One region of the Mesorhizobium sp. M0587 genome, then DNA from elsewhere that is predicted to be linked to it. Evidence: predicted binding sites of a transcription regulator. Region 1 holds the regulator's gene; the other holds the start of a gene.
What was found. Region 1 encodes PhoB, which activates phosphate uptake and scavenging genes when phosphate is short. Its sites were predicted from a motif close to TGTCATNNANCTGTCAT; they were not measured.
Positions count from the first base shown of each region.

Region 2: a site for PhoB is predicted at 3,563-3,579, ahead of NKI49_RS18495 (DUF1045 domain-containing protein). Genes of this name have one in related genera too.

Region 1 is NZ_JAMYQP010000035.1:4,192-9,588, forward strand. It holds gene NKI49_RS25560 (sugar ABC transporter permease) at 1-393, opposite strand, end outside; gene xylF (D-xylose ABC transporter substrate-binding protein) at 539-1,579, opposite strand; gene NKI49_RS25570 (ROK family protein) at 1,849-3,090, shown strand; gene phoB (phosphate regulon transcriptional regulator PhoB) at 3,421-4,110, opposite strand; gene phoU (phosphate signaling complex protein PhoU) at 4,129-4,836, opposite strand; gene pstB (phosphate ABC transporter ATP-binding protein PstB) at 4,874-5,397, opposite strand, start outside.
Region 2 is NZ_JAMYQP010000019.1:73,475-78,871, reverse strand. It holds gene iolD (3D-(3,5/4)-trihydroxycyclohexane-1,2-dione acylhydrolase (decyclizing)) at 1-966, shown strand, start outside; gene iolE (myo-inosose-2 dehydratase) at 1,085-2,002, shown strand; gene NKI49_RS18505 (DUF3329 domain-containing protein) at 2,073-2,285, shown strand; gene iolB (5-deoxy-glucuronate isomerase) at 2,653-3,465, shown strand; gene NKI49_RS18495 (DUF1045 domain-containing protein) at 3,618-4,325, shown strand; gene NKI49_RS18490 (alpha-D-ribose 1-methylphosphonate 5-triphosphate diphosphatase) at 4,361-5,397, shown strand, end outside.

The DNA.
Region 1 (5,397 bases):
TTCGAGCCCGACAAACCGCACCAGGAAATGCACTTGCGCAAAGCCCATCACCATGCCGATCAAGCCCTCGGCGGAGCCGACGGACAGGTCGATATTGCGCATGACGATCACCAGCACCATGCCGCAGGCCATGATGGCGACTGCGGATGTCTGCACCGACAGGTTCCACAGATTGCGCGGCGTGAGAAAGGTACGACTGTCGAAATCGAACGGATTGACGCCGAGGCGCAGGCTGGAAATGACGTGCAGCCCGATCCAGATGACCAGCAGCGCGCCGATCATGCCGAGCATGCGGGTATCGATCTCGGTCGCCTTCAGGAACCGGGCGACCGCGCCGAGTTCCGACGCGCGCGCGGTGTCGGTCTGCGGGGTGGTGGACGTGATGTCGGTCATGATTTCCTCGCACCGGCTGGCCGTCTGACGCGGATACCGAAACCCAGCCTAGAAGCTATCCGCCTGATGCGGAAAAACAAATCTTTTTGAGAAAACGCCGCGGCTTGGGGCCGCGGCGTTGAGAATGCAGGAAGAGGCCAGCCCTCTAGTTGCAGGCCGCGACGCTGCCGGCGGCGACACCCGCGCAGACCTCGTCCTTCTTGATCCAGCCGGCGTCGATCACGAGGCTGAGATTGTCCTTGGTGATGGCAACCGGAGTCAGGAACAGCGACTTGACGGTGTTGCCGCCCGGCGTCGTAAAGTCCTTGGCGCCGGCGATATCTGCCGTCTTCTTGCCGTCGGCCAGCTGCGAGGCGATCTCGGCGGCGGTCTTGCCGAGCTCGCGAGCATCTTTCCACACCGACACGGTCTGCGTGCCGAGCGCGATGCGGTTCAGCGCGGCATGGTCGCCGTCCTGGCCCGAGACCGGCACGGTGCCGGCAAGACCTTGCGCCGTCAGCGCCGCGACGACGCCGCCGGCGGTGCCGTCATTGGCCGCGACCACGGCGTCGACCTTGTTGTCGTTGGCGGTCAGGAACTGTTCCATGTTCTTCTGGGCGTTGGCGGGCAGCCAGCCGTCCGTGTAAGCCTCGCCGACATTCTTGATCTTGCCGCTGTCGATAGCCTCCTTGAGCACTTCCATCGAGCCCGAGAACAGGAAATCGGCATTCGGATCGGAACCCGAGCCCTTGATGAAGACATAATTGCCTTCCGGCTTGGCCTTGAACACTTCGCGGGCCTGCATGCGGCCGACTTCCTTGTTGTCGAAGGTCAGGTAGAAGACGTCCTTGTTCTCGATCAACCGGTCATAGCCGACGACCGGAATGCCTTCGTCCAGCGCCTTCTGCACCGCCGGGCCGATGGCCGAGGCATCCTGCGCCAGGATGATCAGCGAGTTGGCGCCCTGCGAGATCAGGCTCTCGACATCGGTGAGCTGCTTGCCGGGATTGGACTGCGCGTCGGCGGAGATGTACTTGTCGCCGGCTGCCTCAATCGCCGTTTTCATGGCGGCTTCGTCGGTCTTCCAGCGCTCTTCCTGGAAGTTGGACCACGAAACGCCGATGACCTTGTCTTTCGCCTGGGCGACCGACGCGAGCGTCAGCGACATGGCGACACCCGCCAGGATGGCGGCTGTGAATCTTTTCATATTATCCTCCCTGCGCCGCGTAAGGCGCGACCAAACTGACCCGAAGGCCGGCACAGAGGCTCTATTTTTTCGAGCCCCGAAAAAACACTGGTCCATCCCCGGAACGCTGTCAACATCGATTCTGATGGATTTTGATGTCCTCTCGAATTTTTTTCGAGCCCCGAATAAATAATGACAGCACCGCATGCTTCTGCCAGTATTTGCCCACGTTGCCGGCAGCGTTCGAGGGACAGGAAGAACCACGGCGACAGGGAGGATATGAGAGAAGCATGTCGGTCGGAATCCGTCACGACGATTTGCGTCGGCGCAACCGGGCGATGGTGATCGCGGCCGTACGCCGTGCCAGCCAGCCCTCGCGCACCGAGATCGCCGCGACCACCGGCCTCAGCCACTCGACCATATCGGCGATTTCCTCCGACCTCATCGGCGAAGGCATCCTGACCGAGGGCAAGCCGAGCGAGACGGGCTCGCTGAAACGCGGGCGCCCACAGGTCGGCCTCGGCCTCAACCCGGAGGCGGCGGCGGTGATGACCGTGGTGCTGTCGCTGAACTTCCTGTCCGTCGCCGTCATCGACTATGCCGGCCAGGTGATCGCCGAGGAGCAGCGCCGGCTGGACACGCTGACCATGGCGCGCGGGGCGCTGATCGGCGAATGCGTCGCCATCGTGCGGCGCCGGATCGAGGACCCCGACCTCGACGTCCGGCGCGTCGCCCGCATCGCGCTGGCGATCCAGGGCATCACCGACACCGATGCGCGGTCCATGCTGTGGTCGCCGATCACGCCGCAGACCGATATCGCCTTCGCCGACATACTCGAGGCCGAGTTCGGCATTCCCGCCACCACGGAGAATGACTGCAACATGATGGCGGTGGCGCTGCGCTGGCGCGATCCCCAGCGCTATCGCGACGACTTCATAGCCATCCTGCTTTCCCACGGCATCGGCATGGGCCTGGTGCTGAAAGGCGAACTGTTCACCGGCACCCATTCCTCGGGCGGCGAGTTCGGCCACATGATCCATTGGCCGGGCGGCGCCCTCTGCCGCTGCGGACGGCGCGGCTGCGTCGAGGCCTATGCCGGCAATTATGCGATCTGGCGCAATGCGAGGCAGCTTGGCGAGGACACCGAACCGGTCGACGTCAGCGACGCCGACATGCGTACGCTGGCGGCTTCGGCGCGCGAAAAAGACGGACCGGAGCGCGAGGCCTATCGCAAGGCCGGCGAGGCGCTCGGCTATGGCCTCGGCAGCCTGTTCGCGCTGATCGACCCGGCGCCTGTCGCCATGGTCGGCGTCAGCGCCGCCGCCTTCGACCTGATCGAGCCGGCACTGCGCGAGGCCATCGCCCAGACCGCCGGCGGCCAGCACTCGGAATCGATTTCCTTCGACACCGAGCCCAACGAACTGCCGCTGATCAGGGAAGGTTGCGCCATGCGCGCGCTGACCTTCGTCGACCAGGAGATTTTCGCGCCTGGCGTGCAGGCGAGAACTGGCACTGGAAAGAACGTAGCCTGAGTGGCGTCCGCCGTCGATGCCGCAGACCATCGTCGACTTTGGATATTGCCGAAGTCGTCCCAATGTCGTCATCCTAGGGCGGAGCAAGGAGCGCAGCGACGCGGCGCAGACCCGAGGATCCTGCGACCGTAGTCGTGGAGTGCAGGGGAGCAGAATTCTGCATCGTGGCAGCACTCCGAAGTCGCGGCATGGATCCTCGGGTCTGCGCTGCGTCGCTACGCTCCTTGCTACGCCCGTGGATGACGAAGTGACTGCCGTTTTCGGCTAGTCGCAAAACCTCCGAGACCCGCCTTCGGAAGCCCAATCTGACGGAACTTCCGCGCCAAAGACCTAATCTTCCCTGATCGCGTAGCCGGCGCCGCGAATGGTGCGGATGACATCGGGCATGCGGCCATTGTTGACCGCCTTGCGCAGCCGGCCGACATGCACGTCCACCGTGCGTTCGTCGATGTAGATCGTCTCGCCCCAGACATTGTCGAGCAGTTGGCTGCGCGAGAACACGCGGCCGGGATGGCGCATCATGAATTCGAGCAGGCGGAATTCGGTCGGCCCGAGCCGGATCTCGCTTTTCTTGCGATAGACCCGGTGCGATTCGCGGTCGAGCACGATGTCGCCGACCTTGAGCACGCTGGACAGCACCTCCGGCTTGGCGCGGCGCAGCAGCGCCTTGACCCGGGCCATGAATTCCGGCGTCGAGAACGGCTTGACCAGATAGTCGTCGGCCCCGGTGGAAAGGCCGCGCACGCGGTCGCTTTCCTCGCCGCGCGCCGTCAGCATGATGATCGGCAATCGCTCGGTCTCGGCGCGCATTCGCAGGCGCCGGCAGAGTTCGATGCCGGAAACCGCCGGCACCATCCAGTCGAGCACCAGAAGGTCCGGCACGTTTTCCTGCAGCCGGATCTCGGCTTCGTCGCCGCGCGTCACCACCTCGACCTGGTAACCCTCGGATTCCAGATTGTAGCGGAGCAGCACGCCTAACGGCTCCTCGTCCTCCACCACCATGATGCGCGGCGCGATCATCGCCCGGTCACCCCGCCGTCAGGCCGCCGGCGCCGACATCGCCGTTTCGTCCTGCTTCGGGCGATTGGCGGGCAGTTGCGTACCGGTCAGGACATAATAGGCATTTTCGGCGATGTTGGTCACATGGTCGCCGATGCGTTCCAGATTCTTGGCGCAGAACAACAGATGCGTGCAAGCGGTGATGTTGCGCGGATCTTCCATCATGTAGGTCAGCAGTTCGCGGAACACCGAGGTGTATTTGACGTCGATGCGCTCGTCGTTGGCCCGCAGCGTCGTCAGCGCGGCGGCATCGCGCGCCGCATATTCCTCGATCACGCCCTGCACCTGGATCAGCACCAACTGCGCCATCGCGTCGATGGAATGCGACAGGTCGCGCGGCGTGGCGGCGAGGCCGACCGTGCCGACGCGCTTGGCGATGTTCTTGGCAAGATCGCCGATGCGTTCGAGGTCGCCGGCCATGCGGATCGAGCCGACGACGTGACGCAGGTCGTCGGCCATCGGTTGACGCTTGGCGATCAGCGTGATGGCGCGGTCGTCGAGCTCGCGCTGGCGCGCATCCATGATCGCGTCATCGGAGACGACGCGTTGCGCGAGAGCGTTGTCGGTGTTCAGCAGCGCTTTGGTGGCGCCGCCGACCATCGAACTGGCGAGGTCGCCCATGTCGCTGATCAGCCTGCTGATCTGCCCTAGATCCTCGTCGAAGGCTGCGACTGTGTGTTCGGCCATGACCTTGTCCTCGTGTCTGTAAATTCGCCCGGACTGCTCAACCGAACCGGCCGGTGATATAGTCCTGGGTGCGCTTGTCGTCGGGAGTGGTGAACATCTTGTCGGTAGCGCCCTCCTCGACCAGATAGCCGAGATGGAACATCGCCGTGCGCTGCGACACACGCGCTGCCTGCTGCATCGAGTGGGTGACGATGACGATCGTGTAGTTCTGGCGCAATTCGTCGATAAGTTCCTCGACGCGCGCGGTGGCGATCGGGTCAAGCGCCGAGCAGGGCTCGTCCATAAGGATCACCTCTGGCGAAACCGCGATGGCGCGCGCAATGCACAGGCGCTGTTGCTGGCCGCCGGAAAGACCGGTGCCCGGCTCTTGCAGGCGATCCTTCACCTCGTTCCAGATCGCCGCCTTTTTCAGGCTCGATTCGACAATCTGGTCCATGTCGGCCTTGCCCTTGGCCAAGCCGTGGATGCGTGGACCGTAAGCGACGTTCTCGTATATCGACTTCGGGAACGGATTGGGCTTCTGGAACACCATGCCGACGCGAGCTCTGAGTTCGACGACGT
Region 2 (5,397 bases), on a different contig from region 1:
GAAGCCGATGTCGTGCTGGCCGTCGGCACGCGGTTGCAGGATTTCACCACCGGCTCCTGGGCGCTGTTCAAGAATTCCGGCAAGACCATCATCGGACTGAATGTGCAACCCTTCGACGCCGGCAAGCACCGGGCGTTGCCGCTGGTTGCCGATGCGGCCGAGGGCCTCGCCGAACTCGGAGCGGCGCTGAAGGGCTGGACGGCGCCGCTCGCCTGGACCGACAATGCGGCGGCCGGCAAGAAGCTCTGGCAGGCGGATGCGGCCAAGGTGACGGCGTCGACCAATGCCGCCTATCCGTCCGACGCGCAGGTGATCGGCGCCGTGCAGCGCGCCATGGGCTCAGGCGTAACGCTGCTGCATGCCGCCGGCGGCCTGCCCGGTGAACTGCACAAGCTTTGGCAAGCCGGCGCGCCCGGCTCCTACCACGCCGAATACGGCTTCTCGACCATGGGCTACGAGATTGCCGGCGGGCTCGGCGCCAAGATGGCGAAGCCGAACGAGGAGGTCGTCGTCATGATCGGCGACGGCTCCTACCTGATGCTGAATTCCGAGATCGCCACCTCGGTGATGCTTGGTTTGAAGCTGACCATCGTGCTGCTCGACAACCGCGGCTATGGCTGCATCAACCGGTTGCAGATGGCGACCGGCGGCGCCAACTTCAACAATCTGCTGAAGGATGCCCGCCACGAGGTCCTGCCCGATATCGACTTTGCCGCGCATGCGGCGAGCCTGGGGGCGATCGCCGAGAAGGTGTCGTCGATCGCCGGGCTGGAAAACGCGCTGGCAAAGGCAAAGACAAACGATCGCACCATCGTGCTGGTCATCGACACCGATCCGCTGGTCTCCACCGACGCCGGCGGCCATTGGTGGGATGTAGCGGTGCCGGAAGTCTCGGCAAGGCCTCAGGTCAATGCGGCACGCAAGGCCTATGACGAAAAGCGGCAGATGCAGACCATCGGCGATTGAATGTCGGCGCCGAAGCTCCTCCCTTCTCCCCGTCTCTATACGGGGAGAAGGTGCCGGCAGGCGGATGAGGGGCGGCGCCGACGAATGAAAATAAAGTGTTCCAAACCGGAGTGACGACTTGAAAGCCAAACTGGGCATGTCCCCCATCGCATGGTGGAACGACGATCTTGCGGAGCTCAGCGACGACGTGTCGTTGGAGGAATGTTTGCGCCAGTCGCGTTCGGCCGGTTTCACCGGCATGGAAATGGGCCGGCGTTTTCCAAATGATCCCGATGTCATGCTGCCGATCCTGAAGGCAGCCGACGTGACGCTGTGCGGCGGCTGGTTCTCGGGCACGCTCGTCGACGAGGAGATGGGCAAGAACAAGGACCGCATCCAGCCGATGATCGACCTGTTCAAGGCGGTCAACGCGCCCTGCATCGTTTATGGCGAGGTCGGCCGCTCCATCCAGGGTGACCGCTCCAAGCCGCTCGCCACCAAGCCGAAGCTTTCGGACGACGAGATGAAGGCCTATGCGACGCGCCTCACCGAATTCGGCGAATGGTGCGCCGAACAGGGAATGCCGCTTTCCTACCACCATCACATGGCGGCCGTGGTCGAGACCGAACCGGAACTCGATCAATTCATGCGCTATTCCGGCGCCGGCATTCCGTTGCTGCTCGATGCCGGACATCTGGCCTTTGCCGGTGGCGACGTGCTGCGCGCCATCGACAAGCATCATGAGCGCATCAGCCATGTGCATGTGAAGGATGTGCGCATGGACGTGATCGACAGGCTCGACCGGACGAAGCAGTCCTTCCTCGACGCGGTGGCGCTTGGCGCCTTCACCGTGCCGGGCGATGGCTCGCTGGATTTCGGCGCCATCGTGCAGCGGTTCGCCGATCATGGCTATGAAGGTTGGTTCGTGGTCGAAGCCGAGCAGGACCCGAAGAAGAACCCGCCACTCAAGATGGCGCAGGTCGGCCACAAGGAATTGATGCGGGTGATGACGGCGGCCGGCTACACGGTGGAGACGCAAGGGTTTCCCAATGCCTGACGTGTGGGCCTGACGTGTGGACCTGCTCGTGGTGGTTCTCGCTGAGCCAGGCTTGCTGTAGGTTGGCCCGATGAAAGATTCCGAGCACCCCTTCTTCCGCCCGCTGTGGCGACGTGTCGCCGTCGTCGCGGTCTGCGTCATCTGGTCCGCCATCGAGTTCGCCACCGGCACGCCGTTCTGGGGCGTCATCGCGCTCGGCTTCGCCGGCTATGGCCTCTGGCAGTTTTTTTATCTCTACAAGCCGGCCGAGGATGCCAAGACCACGACCGAGCCGAAGGAATAACCGTCCATGGCCCAGAAGGCTTACGGGTCGGGCACTGCGCGCATGACTGATAGCGTGCGTTGGAAATTAGCCGAAACGCCTCTCGCGTCGTCATCCTGGGGCGGAGCAAGGAGCGAAGCGACGCGGCGCAGACCCCAGGATCCATGCCGCGACGTAAAAACAGCGGCTGCGGTGCAGAATTTCGCTCCGCTGCTCACTTCGATTGGGGCTACGGCATGGATCCTAGGGTCTTCGCGACGGAGCTTCGCTCCTGCTTCGCCCTAGGATGACGAAGTTTGGGAGGACCCGGCCAAATCTTCAAGGCCTGCGATAGTCCATCGAAACAGTAGGTGCCAATCCCGTGTCATGGAATTTAGGAGAGCTGCCAATGTCGAAACTGCTGCTCAAGGCCGACAAGGGTCATGGCCGCGTCGCCCATGTGACGCCGAAAAGCGCCGGCTGGACCTATGTCGGTTTCGATTTGCACCGGCTGAGGCCTGGGGAAACTGCTTCGGGCCAGACAGGGGATCGCGAGATCTGCCTGGTGTTCGTCACCGGCAAGGGCACGGTCAAGGCCGGCGGCAAGGATCTCGGCCTGCTCGGGCAGCGCATGTCGCCCTTCGAGGGCAAGCCCTGGTCGGTCTATGTGCCCGTGGGATCGGAGTGGTCCGTGAGCGCCGATACGGAGTTGGAACTCGCGGTCTGCTCGGCGCCGGGCCTTGGCGGCGGGCTGCCGGTGCGGGTGATCGGACCGGATGATCTCGGCCAGGAGGTGCGTGGCAAGGGCACCAACACGCGCTACGTCACCAACATCTTGCCGGAAGGCAAGCCGGCCGATTCCTTGCTGGTGGTCGAGGTCATCACGCCCGGCGGCCACACGTCGAGTTATCCCCCGCACAAGCACGACCAGGACAATCTGCCTGCTGAATCCTACCTCGAGGAGACCTATTATCACCGCCTCAACCCGCCGCAGGGCTTTGCCTTCCAGCGCGTCTACACCGACGCCGACAAGAATGGCCATCGCGCGCTGGACGAAGCGATGGCGATCGAGGATGGCGACGTCGTGCTGGTGCCCAAGGGCTATCACCCCTGCGCCGCCTGCCACGGCTATGACCTCTACTATCTCAATGTCATGGCCGGGCCGAAGCGGACATGGAAATTCCACAACGCGCCCGAGCACGAATGGCTGATGAAGGCCTGACCGTTGCGCGTTTAAGGATGAACCCGTTGGTCCAGATCGGGAAAAATCGTCGGCTAAGGACCCGCGGGGTCGATTTGCCTTCGAAAACCCTTCAAAGCTTCGTCAATCCGTCATGGAAATCACCTATGGCAACGGGCTGACGAGGATCTTCGATGCGCTACGCCATCTATTTCACCCCCCGGCAGGACGAGAAGCTGGCGCGGACCGCCGCGAATTGGCTGGGCCGCGATCCGTTCGGCGCGGCGACAAGGCCGGTTGAGGCGGTGGGCGACCTGTCGGCGGCGGAAGTGGCGTTCCACACGGCTTCGGCTCGCCGCTACGGCTTTCACGCAACGTTGAAAGCGCCCTTCCAGCTGGCTGCCAACGAGACGGAGACCTCGTTGCGCACGGCACTCGATGCTTTTGCCGAGACAACTTCGACAGTGACGATCCCCCGCCTCGTGGTCAGCCAGATCGACGGTTTCTTCGCACTGGTGCCGGAGGGACCGCTGCCTCCGCTCAACCGCTTCGCCGACGAGGTGGTGCGCGATTTCGACCGGTTTCGCGCGCCGCTGAGCGAAGCCGAGATCGAGCGGCGCAGCCCGGATTCACTGAAGCCGGCCGAGTTCCGCAATCTGTGCCAATGGGGCTATCCCTATGTCATGGACACCTTTCGCTTCCACATGACGCTGTCAGGCCGGGCGGGGCCACAGGAAAGCCCTCGTCTTCGCCTAGCAATCGACAGCGTGTTCGCCGAGGTGCTGCAACAGCCGGTGCTGGTGGATGCGCTGACGCTGTTCGTCGAAACCGAACCGGGCGCGCCGTTCATGGTGCTTTCCCATCACGCACTCGGGCGCCGGCCCGCCAGAAAAACCGCCTGACTGGTGTCTACGCCAATAACCAAGGACTGCCTGAAATGACCGCCGAGACCGTTCTCCACAATGCCCGCATCGTGCTTGCCGACGAGATCGTCGAGGGGTCGCTGGTGCTGCGCGACGGCTTTATTGCCGGCATCGATGCCGGCCCAAGCGCCGGCATTGGCCGGACCGGCGAGGACATGGGCGGCGACTATATCATTCCGGGACTGGTCGAACTCCACACCGATCATCTCGAGGGCCACTACGCGCCGCGGCCGAAGGTGCGCTGGAACCCGATCGCCGCCGTGCTTGCCCATGACGCGCAGGTGGCGACCGCCGGCATCACCACCGTGCTCGATGCGCTGCGCGTCGGCATGGACGAGGACGCCGACATGACGTCGGCCGACATGCGCAAGCTGGCCGACGCGATCGAGGACAGTGTCCGGCAGGATCGATTGCGCGCCGACCATTTCATCCATCTTCGCTGCGAGGTTTCGGCGCCGGATTGCCTCGCCGCCTTCGCGCATTTCGACGGCGACGAGCGAGTGAAGCTGGCATCGCTGATGGATCATGCGCCGGGCCAGCGCCAGTTCGTCGATCTTGAGACCTATGCCTATTACTACCAACGCAAGCTGAAGCTGACCGACCGCGACTTCAAGCTGTTCTGCGACAAGCGGATGGAGGAATCGGCGCGCAATTCGGCACCGAACCGGGCGGTGATCGCCGCCGCGTGCCAGGAACGCGGCATCGTGCTGGCCAGCCATGACGACGCCACCACTGGCCATGTCGACGAAGCGATCGAGCAAGGCGTGCGCGTCGCCGAGTTCCCGACCACAGAGGAAGCCGCCAGGGCCTCGAAAGCAGCCGGGCTCGGCGTGCTGATGGGCGCGCCCAACGTCATGCGCGGCGCCTCGCATTCGGGCAATGTCTCGGCCCGCACGCTGGCCGGCGACGGCCTGCTCGACATATTGTCGTCCGACTACATCCCCTTCAGCCTGATCCAGTCCGCTTTCTTCCTCGGCGACGTCGTCGAAGGCATTTCCTTGCCGCAGGCGGTCGCGATGGTGTCGAAAAACCCGGCCGAGGCGGTTGGCCT